One region of the Massilia jejuensis genome, then DNA from elsewhere that is predicted to be linked to it. Evidence: predicted binding sites of a transcription regulator. Region 1 holds the regulator's gene; the other holds the start of a gene.
What was found. Region 1 encodes LexA, which represses DNA repair genes until DNA is damaged. Its sites were predicted from a motif close to ACTGTATNNNNATACAGT; they were not measured.
Positions count from the first base shown of each region.

Region 2: ACFPOU_RS14760 (putative DNA modification/repair radical SAM protein) is a predicted target of LexA. The motif match lies at 3,324-3,341, and genes of this name have one in related genera.

Region 1 is NZ_JBHSMS010000079.1:51,475-64,063, reverse strand. Features, by position in the region: gene ACFPOU_RS22010 (cystathionine gamma-synthase family protein) at 34-1,275, shown strand; gene ACFPOU_RS22005 (tetratricopeptide repeat protein) at 1,350-2,111, shown strand; gene lexA (transcriptional repressor LexA) at 2,299-2,934, opposite strand; gene rpsF (30S ribosomal protein S6) at 3,176-3,577, shown strand; gene priB (primosomal replication protein N) at 3,608-3,901, shown strand; gene rpsR (30S ribosomal protein S18) at 3,939-4,229, shown strand; gene rplI (50S ribosomal protein L9) at 4,266-4,718, shown strand; gene ACFPOU_RS21975 (replicative DNA helicase) at 4,839-6,224, shown strand; gene ACFPOU_RS21970 (DUF47 domain-containing protein) at 6,314-6,940, shown strand; gene ACFPOU_RS21965 (inorganic phosphate transporter) at 6,965-7,975, shown strand; partial or broken gene ACFPOU_RS21960 (IS110 family transposase) at 7,989-8,313, opposite strand; gene ACFPOU_RS21955 (PhoH family protein) at 8,447-10,231, opposite strand; gene ACFPOU_RS21950 (peroxiredoxin) at 10,452-10,922, opposite strand; gene ACFPOU_RS21945 (Mth938-like domain-containing protein) at 11,089-11,475, opposite strand; gene ACFPOU_RS21940 (pyridoxal phosphate-dependent aminotransferase) at 11,657-12,589, shown strand, end outside.
Region 2 is NZ_JBHSMS010000044.1:6,209-11,591, reverse strand. Features, by position in the region: gene ACFPOU_RS14770 (tetratricopeptide repeat protein) at 1-389, shown strand, start outside; gene ACFPOU_RS14765 (M16 family metallopeptidase) at 464-3,238, shown strand; gene ACFPOU_RS14760 (putative DNA modification/repair radical SAM protein) at 3,354-4,586, shown strand; gene ACFPOU_RS14755 (UdgX family uracil-DNA binding protein) at 4,583-5,383, shown strand, end outside.

The DNA of each region.
Region 1 (12,589 bases):
GCGCATAATCCGCCGAACCAGCCCGCCGCCACCATGAGCGAACAAAAACACTACGGTTTCACCACCACCATCCTGCACAACGATCGCCGCAAGGCGATCGAGCAGGGCTCGCTGCACAAGCCTGTCCACACCTCGGTCGCCTTCGGCTACGACGACGCGCGCCAGCTGGCCTCGGTGTTCCAGGGCAAGGAGCCGGGCTTCCGCTACGGCCGCCAGGGCAATCCGACGGTGGCCGCGCTGGAAGACAAGATCACGAAGATGGAAGACGGCGTCGCCAGCCTGTGCTTCGGTACCGGCATGGCCGCCATCGGCGCGCTGTTCCAGGCGCTGCTGCGCGAGGGCGACCATGTCGTGTCGTCGAGTTTCCTCTTCGGGAACACCAACAGCCTGTGGCAAACGGTGGCGGGGCAGGGCGTCGACGTCGACTTCGTCGATGCCACCGATGCCGCCAACGTGGCGGCCGCCCTGCGCCCGAACACGCGCCTCGTCTTTGTCGAGACGATCGCCAATCCGCGCACCCAGGTCGCCGACCTGGCGCGCATCGGACAGCTGTGCCGCGAGCGCGGCATCCTGTACGTGGTCGACAACACGATGACCACGCCCTACCTGTTCCGTCCGAAGGCGGTCGGCGCCGGCCTGGTCGTCAATTCGCTGACCAAGTCGATCGCCGGCCACGGCATCGCCCTCGGCGGCGCGCTGACCGATACGGGCCTGTTCGACTGGAGCGCCTACCCTCACATCGCCGACAACTTCCGCAAGCAGCCGGCCGCCGCCCAGGGCATGGCCCAGTTGCGCGCCAAGGCGCTGCGCGACTTCGGTGCCTCCCTCGGGCCGGAAGCGGCGCATCACATCGCGGTCGGCGCCGAGACGCTGGCATTGCGCATGGAGCGCACCAGCGCGAATGCGCTGGCACTGGCGCGGATGCTCGAGGCCGACGAACGCGTCTGCGCGGTGCACTATCCGGGCCTGGCCTCGCATCCGCAGCACCGGTTGACCTGCGAACTGTTCCGCTCCGCCGGCTCGCTGCTGAGCTTCGAGCTGCGCGCGGACATCGACCCCTTCGATTACCTGAACCGCCTGCAACTGGCGATTCCTGCGAGTAACCTGGGCGACACGCGCACGCTGGTCATTCCGGTTGCCCATACGATTTTCTTCGAGATGGGCGCCGAGCGCCGCGCCAGCATGGGCATCGCCGAGTCGCTGATCCGGGTCTCGGTCGGCATCGAGGACAGCGACGACTTGCTGGAAGATTTCCGCGCCGCGCTGGGGGACTGACCGCCCCGGCAAGGCGGTTGAGGCAGCGGGGGCTTCGCGGTATGATGCCTATTTCCCCCGCCCCTGGCCCTTCCATGAAGCGTCTTCTTCTCGTCGCGAGCCTGCTGTCGGCGAGCGCAGCCCACGCCGATCCGCTGTCCGCCGCACATGCGCTGTTCGCGAAAAAATCCTATCCCGAAGCGCTCCAGCTATACACCAAGCTCGGCAATGCCGGCAATGTCGAGGCGCAGCAGCGCCTGGGCGAGATGTACCTGTACGGCGAAGCCGGGGCCGTCGACGAAGCCCGGGCCGAGGCCTGGTTCCGCAAGGCGGCGGCCAAGGGCAATGCGGTCGCCGTCGCCTCGCTCGAACTGATCAAGCAGCGCAGCGCGCGCCGCGCCGAGATCCTGCACTGGGTCGAGCAATACCAGGGCGAAGACCTGAAAAGCGGCAAGTTCAACTGCGCGGTGCCGCGCATTCCCACCATCTCCAAGCAAGCCGCGGACATCGAACGCGTCTCGGCCAGCGTCACCGGCTGGCAGAACTGCTACAACGACTACGTGACGAACCTGAATGCCGCCTCGCCCCTGGTCAAGCGCATTCCCGCCGACATCGCCAAGCTGATGAACCAGGCCGAAACCACGCGCGCCGCCACGCGCCTGGCCCAGGTGCAGGAAAACCTGGCCGAGGAAGCGCGGGTGAGCTCGAAACTGGTGCTGGCCGACCTGGCGGCCTGGCGCAGCGCCACCGAAGCCTACGTGAAGGAGCACAATGCCATCGTCGGGAAGGCGCCCTCGGAAGAGCGCGCGCGCGACATCGAAGCGCGCAAATCCAATTACGCGCCGCCGCGCAACTGAGCGGGCCGGGACGTAAAAAAGGCCGCGAGCGCGGCCTTTTTTACGGCTGGGGATTTGTCGGAGCAGGAGCTGTCCGGTCAAGGAATGCGCCGTTGCCGACGCGCTCGACGAGGGAGCAGCGTGGCCCGGCCTTGCATGGCTGGCCATGCATGGTCAGCAACATGCCCCTTCCTGCCAAGACAGCGTCTCAGTGCCAGCTGCGCATCAGGCCCACGGCCAAGCCTTCGAGCGCGAACTCGTCGCCCGGTTCCACGCGGATGACGGTGAAGTCCGGGTTTTCCGGCAGCAGTTCGATGAGCTCTCCGGTCTTGCGGTAGCGCTTGACGGTCACGTCTTCGCCGATGCGGGCCACCACGATCTGGCCATTCTTGGCGCTGTCGACCTTCTTGACCGCAAGAAAATCGCCATCCATGATGCCGGCGTCGCGCATCGACCAGCCGCGTACCTTCAGCAGGAAATCGGGACGGGCGCCGAACATGGCCGGGTCGACGTTGTAGGTGGCCTCGACGTGTTCCTGGGCCAGGATCGGCGAGCCCGCGGCGACGCGGCCGACCAGCGGCAGCGACATGAGCAGCGCCGCCGGGATGCTGGGCGCCGGCGCCGGCAGGGAGGCGCCGATCAGGCGGATGCCGCGCGAGGTGCCGGAGACGATCTCGATCGCGCCCTTGCGCGCCAGCGCCTGCAGGTGCTCCTCGGCTGCATTGGCCGACTTGAAGCCCAGTTCCCTGGCGATTTCGGCGCGGGTCGGCGGGAAGCCGGTATTGTCGATCGCTTCCTTGATCAGGTTGAGGATCTGTTCTTGCCTTGCGGTGAGCTTGAGCATGGGTCTGGCATGGTTGATGATTCAGACTGTATTTTTGTACAGTATTTCGGCGAATGCAAGGAAAATCCACACTTTTTATCGATTTCTGGTTAGCAAGGTGTCGCGGCCGGGCGACGCCCGACGCCCGGCCTCCATGCATTGCGCCGGCTGCCGTAGCACGCTATAATTGCCGGCTTTCCCTTCCCACACTCGTCTTGACGCCGAGGTGGGCATTTGTTTAAACGTCCTCAAGGAGTGTTGCATGCGTCATTATGAAATCGTTTTTATCGTCCACCCGGACCAAAGCGAGCAAGTCCCGGCGATGATCGAGCGTTACAAGACCACGGTGACGAGCCGCGGCGGTAACATCCATCGCGTCGAAGACTGGGGCCGTCGCCAGATGGCTTACCAGATCCAGAAGCTGCCGAAGGCACACTACATCTGCCTGAACATCGAGTGCGACAACGAGACCCTGGTCGAGCTGGAAACCGCATTCAAGTTCAATGATGCCGTGCTGCGTCACCTGACCGTGAAGATGAAGAAAGCTGAAACGACCCCATCGCCAATGATGAAGTCGGTCCAGCGCGAAGACGCAGCCAAGAGCCACCGTGCGGAAGCCCCGGCCCAGGCCGCCGCTCCTGCTCCGGCCGCCGCTGCTGCCTGATTTTTTCTTGCCAGGAATCGTGAACGGGCAGTGAACCAGCTTCAAGTCGTCGCTACCATCGCTGAACGCGACGTACTGCGCTATACCCCCGCCGGGGTGCCGGTCGTGTCGGCAATCCTGATGCACAGTTCGCAACAGGTCGAGGCAGGGGTGGACCGGCTGGTCGAGTTCGAAATTGCCGCGTTTGCCGCGGGCGAGATTTCGGGCCGCTTCGCCAGTGCCGAGCTCGGCGCCGCGCACCAGTTCACGGGATTTTTGGCCAGGAAGAGTCGCAACAGTAAAGCCCTGGTGTTTCACATCATTGATTTTAGTGCCGCCGCTTAAATTGTTAGCGGCCACCTTTTAGATACAGGAGCCTCAAATGGCATTCGGTAAAAAGTTCGACAAAAACAAAGCCAAGCTTAAAGAGAAGCGCAAACAGCAAAACCCGCTGTTCAAGCGCAAGAAGTTCTGCCGCTTCACCGCCGCGAACGTGGAACAGGTCGATTACAAAGACGTCGACACCCTGAAGGACTTCGTCCAGGAAAACGGCAAGATCATGCCGGCACGTCTGACCGGCACCAAGGCGCACTACCAGCGCCAGGTCGACACCGCGATCAAGCGCGCACGCTACCTCGCGCTGCTGCCGTACACCGACCTGCACAACGCTTGATCGCGTCGTACAGTTCAGAACATCCTGGAGAAAAATATGCAAGTTATCCTTTTGGAAAAAGTTGTTAACGTCGGCAACCTGGGCGACGTGGTCAAGGTCAAGGACGGTTACGCGCGTAACTTCCTGATCCCGCAAAAGATGGCCCGTCGTGCTACTTCGTCGGCGGTCGCCGAGTTCGAAGTCAAGCGCGCCGAGCTGGAAAAAGCAGCCGCTGAAAAACTGGGCGCCTCGCAAGCCCAGGGCGAAAAGCTGAACGGCATGACCATCACCATCGCCCAGAAAGCCGGCGTCGACGGTCGTCTGTTCGGTTCGGTCGGTAACTTCGACATCGCCGAAGCCCTGACCAAGCAAGGTTTCGCAGTCGAAAAAGCGCAGGTGCGCCTGCCGACCGGTCCGCTCAAGACCACCGGCGAACACCCGGTCGCCGTCGCGCTGCACACCGACGTCGTCGTGGAAATCACCGTTGCCGTCGTTGGCGAAGCTGCCTAAATCCTAGCGGTCGTCACGCTTGTTGCACTACAGAAAAAGCCGGGTTTGCCCGGCTTTTTTTACGGCCAGAAACTCTCCAATTGTTTCAGCCGCTCGACACGAAGGGTTATAATGCCCGCCATGAATACCCCCGCAGATCCGCAGATCGAATCGCTGCGCATTCCCCCGCATTCCATCGAAGCAGAGCAGTCCGTCATCGGCGGCCTGCTGCGCGACAATGCGGCCTGGGACCGCATCGCCGACTTCATGCACGCGGACGATTTTTACCGCTACGACCACCGCATCATCTTCGAACAGATGGTGCGCTTGATTAACGGCGGCAAGCCGGCCGACGTGATCACCGTTTACGAGGCCATGGTCTCGCTCGGCAAGGCCGAGGACGTGGGCGGCCTGCAATACCTGAACGCCATGGCGCAGAACACGCCGTCGGCCGCCAACATCCGCCGCTATGCCGAGATCGTGCGCGACCGCGGCATCCTGCGCAAACTGATTACCGTCGCCGACGAAATTTCCGGCAATGCGTTCAATCCGCAAGGCAAGGAAGTCAAGCAAATGCTTGACGAAGCCGAATCCAAGATCTTTGCCATTGCCGAGTCCGGCGCCCGCGGCGCCCAAGGCTGGAATCCGATCCAGCCCCTGCTCACGCAAGTGGTCGAGCGCATCGACGAACTCTATTCGCGCGAAAACCAGGGCGAAATCACGGGCGTGCCGACCGGCTTCATCGACCTCGACCGCATGACCTCGGGCCTGCAGCCGGGCGACCTCGTCATCGTCGCCGGCCGTCCGTCGATGGGCAAGACCGCGTTCTCGGTCAACATCGGCGAGAACGTCGCCATCGAGGCGGGCTTGCCGGTGGCCGTGTTCTCGATGGAGATGGGCGGCACCCAGCTGGCCATGCGTATGCTCGGTTCGGTCGGCCAGCTCGACCAGCACCGCCTGCGTACCGGCCGCCTGAACGACGAGGATTGGCCGCGCCTGACGCACGCCATCCAGAAGATGAACGACGCCCAGCTCTACATCGACGAAACGCCGGCGCTGAACCCGATCGAGATGCGCGCGCGCGCGCGGCGCCTGGCCCGGCAATGTGGCAAGCTCGGCCTTATTATCGTCGACTACCTGCAGCTGATGCAGGGCAGCCAGCCGGGCGACAACCGCGCCGCCGAGATCTCCGAGATCTCGCGCTCGCTCAAGGGCCTGGCCAAGGAATTGCATTGCCCGGTCATCGCGCTCTCGCAGCTGAACCGCTCGCTGGAGCAGCGCCCGAACAAGCGTCCCGTGATGTCCGACCTGCGCGAATCGGGCGCAATCGAGCAGGATGCGGACGTGATCATCTTCCTGTACCGCGACGAGGTCTACAACCCCGACTCGCCCGACAAGGGGACCGCCGAAATCATCATTGGCAAACAGCGTAACGGTCCGATCGGCGCGATCCGCCTGACCTGGATCGGCCAATACACCAAGTTCGGCAACTACAGCGGTAACCTCGCCGTCTACCAAGGCGATTAAGCCGATATTGCGCCGCCGGCACCTGCATCGCATGCAGGCCCGCGGCGGACCCTCGCAGTCCCAAGAGTTTTAAAACGGAGAACCTTTTCATGTTTGGACGCCTGATGCCCACCGAGGGCAAGTTTTTTGATTTGTTCAACCAGCACGCCGCGCTGTGCGTGAAGGGGGCGCAAGAGATGGTTGGCCTGATGACCAACTTCGACGACCTGGAAACCCGGACCCATGCCGTCGAGACCATCGAAAAGCAGGCGGACAAGATCACCTATGCCTGCGTCGACCTGCTGCACAAGACGTTCATCACCCCGATCGACCGCGACGACATCCATAAGCTCATCACGCGCATGGACGACATCCTCGACATGATGGAAGACGCCGCCCAGACCATTTCCCTGTACGACCTGCATGCCGTCACGCCGGAAGCGAAACGCCTGGCCGAGCTGTGCCTGGCCTGCTGCGAGCGCGTCCAGGCCGCCGTCGGCCTGCTGCACGACATGGGCAATGCCGAGAAGATCGTCGCCATCTGCGAAGAAATCGACCGCCTCGAGTCCGACGCCGACCACGTGATGCGCGCCGCCATGAGCAAGCTGTTCCGCGACGAGCCGGACGTACGCAACCTGATCAAGATGAAGGCGATCTACGAAATCCTCGAGACCGTCACCGACCGCTGCGAGGATGTCGCCAACATCATCGAAGGCATCATCGTCGAAAACGCCTAACGCGCGCGCAGAACAAGAATAATCATGGAAACTCTCAACATCAGCATCTACGTGCTGGGTGCGTTGGTGCTGCTCGCCCTCGTCTTCGACTTCATGAACGGCTTCCACGACTCGGCCAATTCGATCGCCACCGTGGTGTCGACGGGCGTGCTGAAACCGCATAGCGCGGTCGCGATGGCGGCCTTCTTCAACTTCATCGCCATTTTCGTCGTCAGCATGAAGGTGGCGCAGACGATCGGCAAGGGCACCATCGACCCGGCCGTGGTCGACCATTACGTGATCTTCGGCGCCCTGGTCGGCGCCATTACCTGGAACGTCATCACCTGGTATTACGGTATCCCATCGTCGTCCTCGCATGCGCTGATCGGCGGCCTGGTCGGTGCAGCCGTGGCCAAGGCGGGCACCGGCGCGCTCATCTCCGCCGGCCTGATCAAGACCGTCATCTTCATCGTCCTGGCGCCGACGCTCGGCTTCATCCTCGGTTCGACGATCATGCTGCTGGTGGCCTGGATCTTCGTGAAATCGACGCCGCGCAAGGTCGATGTCTGGTTCCGGCGCCTGCAACTGGTGTCGGCGGCCGGCTATTCGCTGGGCCATGGGGGCAACGACGCGCAAAAGACGATGGGCATCATCTGGATGCTCCTGATCGCCGCCGGTCACACCAATCCGGCCGATCCCCTGCCACCGGCCTGGGTCATCATTTCCTGCTACGCGGCGATCGCCTTCGGCACGCTGTTCGGCGGCTGGCGCATCGTCAAGACGATGGGCCAGAAGATTACCAAGCTCAAGCCCGTGGGCGGCTTTTGCGCGGAAACCGGCGGCGCCTTCACGCTCCTGCTGGCCAGCTTCTTCGGCATCCCGGTCTCGACCACGCACACCATCACCGGCGCCATCGTGGGCGTGGGCGCGTCGCAGAAGGCCTCGGCCGTGCGCTGGGGGGTAGCGGGCAGCATCGTCTGGGCCTGGGTCTTCACGATTCCGGCCTCGGCCCTCATGGCGGCGATCGCGTGGTGGATCGGCCAGCACATCATGTGAGTGCGTGCCGGGCGAAACGCATCGACGGACGGCATGCCGCCTCGCAGATGGCTTCGGCGTCGATGAAGTCGTTCTTGTTGCTCTTGACGAAGGGACGGACGAATTGCGGGGGAGATTAGCTTGACTTCATGGCCGTAGCCAGCCAGTAGGCGCGCCATGTGATGGGCGCCGGCGCAGGCTTCCATCACGACCGTACAGGCTTGGAATGTGGCGAAGAATTCGATCAGCTGCTTGCGGCTGAACTTCTTGCGCAGCAGGGCCTTGCCTTGGCGGTCCTGGCAGTGCACGTGGAAGCTGTGCTTGCCGAGGTCGATGCCGATAAGCGTAATGTCTTGCATGATGGCCTCCGTCCAGAAAGAACAACACCCTACAAGTTTAGTAACTTGTAGGGTGGAGGGTGACCATCTCATTAAACCTGCGGGCCTTGCGGCGCGCAGGTTTTTTTTTGCAGCGAAAACGGAGTGAAAACGCTTACAACACCTCGCTCGCGTGGTCGGCCAGGCGCGAACGCTCGCCGCGCGCCAGCGTCACGTGTCCGCTGTGGCTCCAGCCCTTGAAGCGGTCGACCACATAGGTCAGGCCGCTCGAACCTTCGGTGAGATACGGCGTGTCGATCTGCGCAATGTTACCGAGACACAGGATCTTGGTACCGGGCCCGGCGCGCGTGACGAGGGTCTTGACCTGCTTGGGCGTCAGGTTCTGCGCCTCGTCGATGATCAGGAACTTGTTCACGAAAGTACGGCCGCGCATGAAGTTGAGCGACTTGATCTTGATGCGCGAGCGGATCAGGTCCTGCGTCGCGGCGCGGCCCCAGTCGCCGGCGTCGGTGTCGGACTTGTTGAGCACTTCCAGGTTGTCGTCGAAAGCGCCCATCCACGGCGACATCTTCTCTTCCTCGGTACCCGGCAGGAAGCCGATGTCCTCGCCCACCGGCACCGTGACGCGGGTGACGATGATTTCGTTGTAGAGCTTGGTTTCCAGCACTTGCGCCAGGCCGGCGGCCAGGGCCAGCAGGGTCTTGCCGGTACCGGCCTGGCCGAGCAGGGTGACGAAATCGCATTCCGGGTCCATCAGCAGGTTCAGCGCGAAATTCTGCTCGCGGTTGCGCGCGGTGATGCCCCAGACGCTGTTTTTCGTGTGGCTATAGTCGCGCAGCACGCGCAGCACGGCGGTCTTGCCGTTGATTTCCTTGACCTGCGCATACATCGGCGCTTCGCCGCCGGAAGGCTCGAGGAACACGAACTGGTTGTTCAGCAGGCTCGGAATGAAGGGGCCGGTGACGCGATAGAACATCGCGTTGTTGCCGTTCTTGTTTTCCTGCCAGGACTCCATGTTCTTGCTGTGCTTGTCCCAGAAGTCGTCCGGCAGCTGGACGATGCCCGAATACAGCAGGTCGGTGTCTTCCAGCACGTGGTCGTTGAAATAATCCTCGGCCGGCAAGCCAAGCGCGCGTGCCTTGATGCGCATGTTGATGTCTTTCGACACCAGCACGATGGCGCGGTCCGGCTGCTCGGCGGCGATCGCCTTGACCACGCCCAGGATCTGGTTGTCGGCCTTGCCCACCGGTAGTCCCTCCGGCAGCAGCGGACCGCTCTGCAGCCTGGTCTGGAAGAACAGGCGGCCCTTCGCATCCTTGTTGCCCAGCTTGGACAATTCGATGCCGGTTTCGATGGCGTCGTCGTCGACATTGGCGATCAGGGCGTCGAGGGTGCGTGAGACCTGGCGGGCATTGCGCGCGACTTCCGACATGCCTTTCTTGTGGTCGTCGAGTTCCTCGAGCGTCATCATCGGCAGGTAGACGTCGTGTTCCTCAAAACGGAACAGGCTGGTTGGGTCATGCATCAGCACGTTGGTATCGAGCACGAAGACCTTGGTGGCGCCGGCCTTGTCGGCGCGCCGGCTGGTCGAGGATTTGACGGTGACTTCGACCGGCTTGTGCTTGGCCGGATGCGGCTCGGCGATATCGGTTTCCTTGAGCTTGGCGACGGTGCCGGCAGCGGCACCGGCACGCGCCGGCCAGGCGGCCGCTTCGCCCTGGGTGGAAGGAACGGCGGCCAGCGGCGCGCTCTTTTCCTTGCGCGCACGGTTCGATTTGGAAGCGGGGACGGCTTTACCGCTGATCAGGTCTTCGACGGGATCGGTTTCCACCGGCGCTGCGGCAACCGCGCGCACGGGGGACTTGCCGGGTTCGGCTTTCGGATAATCGTTTACCGGCAGCAGCGTGGCCGGCTTGGTAGGCATTTTTGGTAGTGGCATCAGGGTCTCAATCTAAAAAAAGTGGAGGACGCCTCGCGCCAGCACGTCGTGGGACGTGCTGCCGGGCGGGTTCGATGCGACTGGAAATACGTTGGGGGCGCGGGCCAGGGCCGGAAGAACCGGCGTGGCAGGCTGCCAGATTGAAATGATGCTGAAATAAAACGGTTGACTCAAAATGACTGGGCTATCCAGCAGAAGGTTGATCGACCGGAGCCATCTGTTACGGCTGGCTCTTCACGAATTCGAGCACTTCATCGACGTGATCGGGGACGTTCACGCCACGCCATTCTTTCACCAATCGACCGTGAGCGTCAACGACAAACGTACTGCGCTCCACCCCGCGCACTTGCTTGCCATACATATTCTTGGTCTTCATGACGCCGAACTGGTTGCACACGACTTCATCCGGATCGGAAATGAGCTCGAACGGCAGGCCGAGCTTGGACTTGAAGCCCTCGTGCGAGCGCATCGAATCGCGGCTGATGCCGTAGACTTCGGTGCCGGCCGCGAGGAAGGCGTCGTGGTGGTCGCGGAAAGCCAGGCTCTCGGTGGTGCAGCCGGGGGTGTTGTCCTTCGGGTAGAAATACAGCACCGTGTACTTGGCTGGACGTCCGCCGAGCTCGAAGGTCTTGTCGCCGGTCATGGCGGCGGAAAAGTTTTCTACAGGTGTTGCGCTGGGGCTGTCGGCCACGGGGTTCTCCTGGTATGGGCAGGATCGGCCTCGTGCCATCCTGCATAGCGCTCATGATAATCGGCCATCGAGACAGGCGGAAGTCTAGCATGTCGATATGTCAAGAACCTGTCCAATATGAGGGCAGGCCGCCGCCATTCAATAGGGCAATTTTATGCCGCCTGCGTCAAGCCGCGGCGGCGCCCTCGATGATCAGCGCCAGCGTCACCTTGCGGCCTTCGCCCATCAGCACGTTATAGGTGCGGCAGGCAGCCTGGCTGTCCATCGACTCGACGCCGATGTGCCGGGCGGACAGGGCGGCGATCAGGCGCGGATGCACGAAGCGCTGGCGCTCGCCCGTGCCGAGGATGACGACGTCCGGCACGTCCGCGGCAATCTGCTCGAAATGCGCCGCCTGCAAATCCTCGAAGCGCGTCACTTCCCAGGGACGGGGCGGCGTCTCCGGCATCACCAGCAGGCTGTAATCGAAACGCTGGGCATTGATTTCCACAGCCGAGGCATCGTAGCCGGTGACGGTCTGGTATTGTTGGGTGTTGTCGGAATGAAGCTTCATCGTCGATGCGCGCTGGGCGTGCTAGGGCTAAGGATGGACTGTCATTGTAACCTTTCCGTCACGTTTGCCGCTCTTGCGTGCACGGCGGACCCGAGGTTGCTTAAATTGTGCGCTTTCGGCAGAATGGTATTTTTCGCACTGCAACATGCGGCAACGGTAGCTGACAAAAAAAGGTGACGATTTGCGACCGATTCTGAAATCGAACAAGCTCGACGAGGTGTGCTACGAGATTCGCGGCCCGGCGCTGGAACAGGCACGCCAGATGGAAGACGACGGCCACAAGATCATCAAGCTCAACATTGGCAATCTCGCCGTGTTCGGTTTCGATCCACCCGACGAAATCATGCAGGACATGATCCGCAACATGCACGGCGCCGCCGGCTACACGGATTCGAAGGGCCTGTTTGCGCCGCGCAAGGCGGTCATGCACTACACCCAGCAAAAGAAGATCGCCGGCGTGCGCATCGAGGATATTTATCTCGGCAATGGCGCGTCGGAACTGATCGTCATGGCCATGCAGGGCTTGCTGAACAATGGCGACGAGGTACTGGTGCCGGCGCCGGACTATCCGCTGTGGACGGCGGCCGTGAGCCTGGCCGGTGGCGCCCCGGTGCACTATGTGTGCGACGAGGGGGCCGACTGGATGCCCGACATCGCCGACATGCGCAAGAAAATCACGCCGAATACGCGCGCCATCGTCGTCATCAACCCGAACAACCCAACCGGCGCCCTGTACCCGCGCGAGATCCTGCTCGAGATCGTCGAGCTGGCGCGCCAGCACAGCCTCATCGTCTATGCCGACGAGATCTACGACAAGGTGCTCTACGACGGCCACCAGCACGACTCGATCGCCTCGCTGGCCGACGATGTCCTGTTCGTCACCCTGAACGGCCTGTCGAAAAACTACCGCTCCTGCGGCTACCGCGCAGGCTGGATGGTGGTGTCGGGCGAAAAGCGCCATGCGAAAGACTATATCGACGGCCTGAACATGCTGGCCTCGATGCGCCTGTGCGCGAACGCCCCCGGGCAATTCGCGATCCAGACCGCGCTGGGGGGCTACCAGAGCATCAACGACCTGGTCGGTCCCGGCGGGCGCCTGCTCAAGCAGCGCGAC
Region 2 (5,383 bases), on a different contig from region 1:
GCGTTCTGCTCGAACGCGACGGCACGGGCGACCCGCGCGAGGCGGCGGGCTGGTACCGCAAGGCGGCCGACCAGGGCCACGCGCTGGCCCAGTTCGCGCTGGCGCTGCGCTACGACAGTGCCCACGGCGTGGAGCGCGATTACGAAGCTGCCCACTTCTGGTACCTGTGCGCGGCGCGCCAGGGCCATGCGCGCGCGCAGTTCAACCTCGGCGTGATGTACGCGGCGGGACAGGGCGCGCAGCGCGATCTGCTGCAAGCCTACGGCTGGCTGGCGCGCGCCGCCGGCGCCGGCCTGGCGGGCGCCGAGCCTTACCTGAAGCGGATGACGGCGCGCATGGATGCGGGCCAGCTGGCGCTGGCGCAGGGCTTGTCGCAAGAGGCGGCCTGAGTACTCGCACTGCCGCGCACCCGCCGCCTTGCACCGCATCCGCCCACCATAAGCACACCACCCCACGGAGACCCATGAACAAAGCGCTACTCGCCGCACTGGCCCTTGCCTGCGCCTCGGCCGCCACGCTGCCGGTGCCCGCCGCATCGGCACCGGCAGCCGCCGCCGGCAAGACACCATCGTTCGACCGCAAGGCCTACACGATCGCCCACAAGAAGTTCGTGCTGCCGAACGGCCTGACCCTGGTCGTGCATGAAGACCACAGCGTGCCGGTAGTCGCCGTCAACATGTGGTACCACGTCGGTTCGCGCAACGAGAAGCGCGGCAAGACCGGCTTTGCGCATCTGTTCGAGCACTTCTTCTTCAACGGTTCCGAAAACTACCCGCATGGCTTTCGGGAGGCGATGGACGACCTGGGTGCGAACAACCGCAACGGCACCACCAATACCGACCGCACCAACTTCTTCGAGGACGTGCCGGTGTCCGCGCTCGAGCGCACCCTGTTCCTCGAGTCCGACCGCATGGGCTTCCTCGGCAACTACATCTCGAAGGAGATGCTCGAGCGCGAGCGCGGCGTTGTGCAGAACGAAAAGCGCCAGGGCGAGAACCAGCCGTATGGCCGCGTGCGCAACGAAATCGGCGCCAAGATGTATCCGCACTCGCACCCGTACTCGTGGTCGACCATCGGCAGCATGGAAGACTTACAGGCCGCCTCGCTGGACGACATCCGCGAGTGGTACCGCACCTACTACGGCCCGAACAACGCGGTCATCTCGCTGGCCGGCGACATCACGCCGGAGAAGGCGCTGGAACTGGTGACCAGGTATTTCGGCGCGATCCCGCCCGGCCCGCCGCTGCCGCGCACCGAGCGCTGGATCCCCACGCTCGAACGCAATATCCGCGACGAGATGCAAGACCATGCGCCGCAGGTGCGCATCTACCGCAGCTGGCATGCCGCTGCCTGGCGCGACGCCGACACCCCGCGCCTGGCGCTGCTGGCCGACGTGCTGGCCGGCTCGAAGAGCGCGCGCCTGGACAAGCGCCTGGTCTACGACCAGGGCCTGGCGACCAGTGTCAGCACCCATGTCAACGACGCCGAACTGGGCGGCACTTTCAACATCGTCGCCACTGTCAAGCCGGGCGTCGACCCGCTGGCAGTCGAACGCGAGATCGACGCCATCGTCGCCGAGCTCCTGGCCAAGGGGCCGAGCGCGGCCGAACTGGCGCGCGTGAAGACGCGCACCCTGGCCGATTTCTCGCGCAGCCTCGAGCGCCTGGGCGGCTTCGGCGGCCGTTCCGACGTGCTGGCCGAGAGCATGACCTACGGCGGCACGCCGGACGCCTACCTGACGCGCCTGGAGCAAATGGCCGATGCCACTCCGGCGCAGGTAAAAGCGGCCGGCAACCGCTGGCTGCGGGCGAACCATTACACGATGACGGTGCGCCCGTTCGCCAGGCTGGCGGCAGTGAAATCGACGATCGACCGCAAGCTGCTGCCGGCGCTGGGCGCGGCGCCCGACGTCAAGTTCCCGGCCATGCAGCGCGCGCAGCTGAAGAACGGCCTGAAAGTGATCCTGCTCGAACGCCACACGGCGCCGATCGTGAACGCGACGCTGGCGGTCGACGCCGGCGCGGCCTCGGACAGCAGCGCCAGGGCCGGCGCCGCCTCGCTCGCGCTCGACCTGCTCGACAAGGGCACGACGACGCGCGACACCTTCGCGCTGTCGGACTCCCTGGAAAACCTGGGCGCGCGCCTGTCGACCGCTACCAGCGCCGACCAGTCGCTGGTGCGCCTGCAGACCCCATCGGCCAACCTGGCGACTTCACTGGGTATCATGGCCGACGCCGCGCTGGCGCCAAGCTTCCCGCAAGACCAGTTCCTGCTCCAGAAGTCGCGCCGCCTGGCCCAGATCGGCCAGGAGAAGGCGCAGCCGAACAGCCTGGCCATGCGCGTCATGCCGGCCCTGCTGTACGGCCAGGAGCATGCCTACGGCAAGCCTGCCAGCGGCTTTGCCGGCAGCATCGAAGCGATCACGCGCGAGGACCTGGCGCAGTGGCATGCCGCCTGGTTCCGTCCCGGCAGCGCCACCATCATCGTCGCCGGCGACACCACGATGGACAAACTGCTGCCGGCCCTGGAAGCTTCGTTCGGCCGCTGGGCCGCCGGCAGCGCGCCGAAGAAACCGTCCGCGCATGCCGCGACGAGCGCCGGCAGCAAGGTCTACCTGATCGACAAGCCGGACGCGCCGCAATCGACCATCGTCGCGGCCCACCTGTCGCTGCCGCACGGCCAGCCGGAAGACCTGGCGATCGAGCCGGTGATGCACAACTTCGGCGGCATGGCGACCTCGCGCCTGAACCGCAACCTGCGCCTCGACAAACACTGGAGCTACGGCACCAGCGCGCGCCTGCTCGACGTGCGCGGCCAGCGCAGCTTCATCACGACGGCGCCGGTGCAGACGGATAAAACCGTCGAGGCGATGCGCGAAGTGGCCAAGGAGATCAAGGGCGTGGCAGGCGAGCGTCCGCTGGCCGGCGCCGAGTACGACAGCGTCATGCGCAACATGACCGCGCGCCTGGCCGGCCGCTTCGAAACCCTGGCTGCGCTCGAAAGCGCGGCCCTTGCCAGCGTCAACCTGAACCTGGCGGAGGATTACTGGCGCCGGTATGCGGCCGATTTGAAGGCCTTGACGCCGCAGCAGCTGGGGCAGGCCGCGGCCAGGTTCGTGCAGCCGCAGCAGGTGGTCTGGATGGTGATCGGCGACTTGCGCAAGGTGGAAGCGGGGATCCGTGCGCTGGGCTGGGGCGACGTCGTCGTGCTGGACCAGGACGGCAAGCCGTTACGCTAGGTTAGTGCGACGGTTCCGGTGCCTGAACCGGGATTGTCCCGCCGCCCTGCGCGTGCGGCCGGTGCAGCTTTCCGGGCTGCGATATACTGTACACCCATACAGTTTCTCCGGCCCGATGAAACTTTCCGACAAGCTTGAAATCCTGGCGGACGCCGCCAAATATGACGCCTCCTGCGCCAGCAGCGGGGCGCCCAAGCGCGCTTCCGACGGCAGCGATGGCGGCATTGGCGCAACTAGCGGCATGGGCATTTGCCACAGCTACACGCCCGACGGCCGCTGCGTTTCGCTACTGAAAATCCTGCTCACCAATTTTTGCGTCTACGACTGCCAGTACTGCGTCAATCGCCGTACTTCGAATGTTCCGCGGGCACGTTTTTCGGTGGCCGAAGTGGTGAAACTGACCCACGATTTTTATTTGCGCAACTACATCGACGGCCTGTTCCTCAGTTCCGGCATCATCCAGTCGAGCGATTACACGATGGAGCAGCTCGTTGCCGTCGCGCGCACCCTGCGTGAAGTCCACAATTTCCGTGGCTATATTCACCTGAAAACCATTCCCGACGCCGATCCGGCGCTCATCGCCGAGGCCGGCCGCTACGCCGACCGCCTGTCGGTCAACATCGAGCTGCCGACCCATGACAGCGTCACGCGCCTGGCCCCGGAAAAGAACGTTCACACCATCAAGCTGGCAATGGGTGCGATCCGCCGCAAGCTCGACGAAAAGGCGCAAGAGCCGAAGGCGCCAAGCTTTGCCCCGGCCGGTCAAAGCACGCAGATGATCGTCGGCGCCGATGCCAGTGACGACCAGACCATCCTGAACACGGCCGAGACCTTGTACGGCAGCTACAAGCTCAAGCGCGTGTACTATTCGGCCTTCAGCCCGATTCCGTACAGCCCGGACAGCGTCCCGCTCGCGCCGCCGCCGCTGCTGCGCGAGCACCGCCTCTACCAGGCCGACTTTTTGCTGCGCAGTTATGGCTTCACGGCAGGCGAACTGATGCCGGCGGCCGGCAACCTGGCGCTGGACGTCGACCCGAAGCTGGCCTGGGCGCTGTCGAACCGCGACCATTTCCCGATGGACCTCAATCGCGCCGATGCCGAGATGATCGCCCGCGTGCCCGGCATCGGGCTGCGCAACGCCAAGCGCATCGTCGACCTGCGCCGCCTGCGCCGCATTCGCTGGGAAGACCTGTCGCGCCTGCGCTGCAGCATGAAGAAAGTCGCGCCCTTCGTCGTCACCGCCGACTACAAGCCGGCGCAAGGCCTGGCCAGTTCCGACCTGCTGCGGCGCCACCTGGGCGCGCCGGCCGAGCAGATGAACCTGTGGCCTGAACTGCAGGCGGCATGAACGCGGCGGCCCTCGTTGCCGCCGGCCAGCCGCTGGTGGTCTCCAGCTTCCCCGAGTGGCGTACGGCCGCGCGCGACCTCCTGATGCACGACATCGCGCCGGAACTGGTGACGTGGAACGAGGCCGGCACGCACGCCGTCGACCTGTTCTCGGGTGCGCCGGCGGCCGATCCTTCCGCCGATAATGTCCCTGCCGGGCCGGCCCCGGCACCGCCCGCACCGGCGCAGTCGCCGCGCATCCCGCGCGCGTTCATGGACATGCTGCAGTCGGCCGCCTGCTGCCGCGTGCCCGACCGCTGGGCTTTCCTGTACCGCGTGATCTGGCGCTGGCAGCACGGCGAGCACGACGTGCAATCGCCGGCCGACGTCGACGGCGTCAAGCTCGCGGCGATGGTGAAAGCGGTGCGCCGCGAGGAGCACGACATGCATGCCTATATCCGATTTCGCGAGCGTCCCGTCGATGCCGGTCCGCCGCGCTTTGCCGCCTGGTTCGAGCCGCGCCACGACGTGCTGCCGCAGGTGGCCGAACACTTCGTCAAGCGCATGGGCGGCGTCACCTGGATGATCGGCACGCCCGAGGCCAGCGTGATGTGGGACGGCGCCACGCTGCACCATACCGGCCCGTTGATGAGCAGCGCGGCCGACCTGGACGATGCCGGCGAAGCGCTCTGGCTCACCTATTACCGCAGCATCTTCAATCCGGCGCGCGTCAACGCCCAGCTGATGCAAAGCCATATCCCGTCGCGCTTCTGGAAAAATCTGCCGGAAGGCGCGATCGTGCCGGCTATGGTCAGCAAC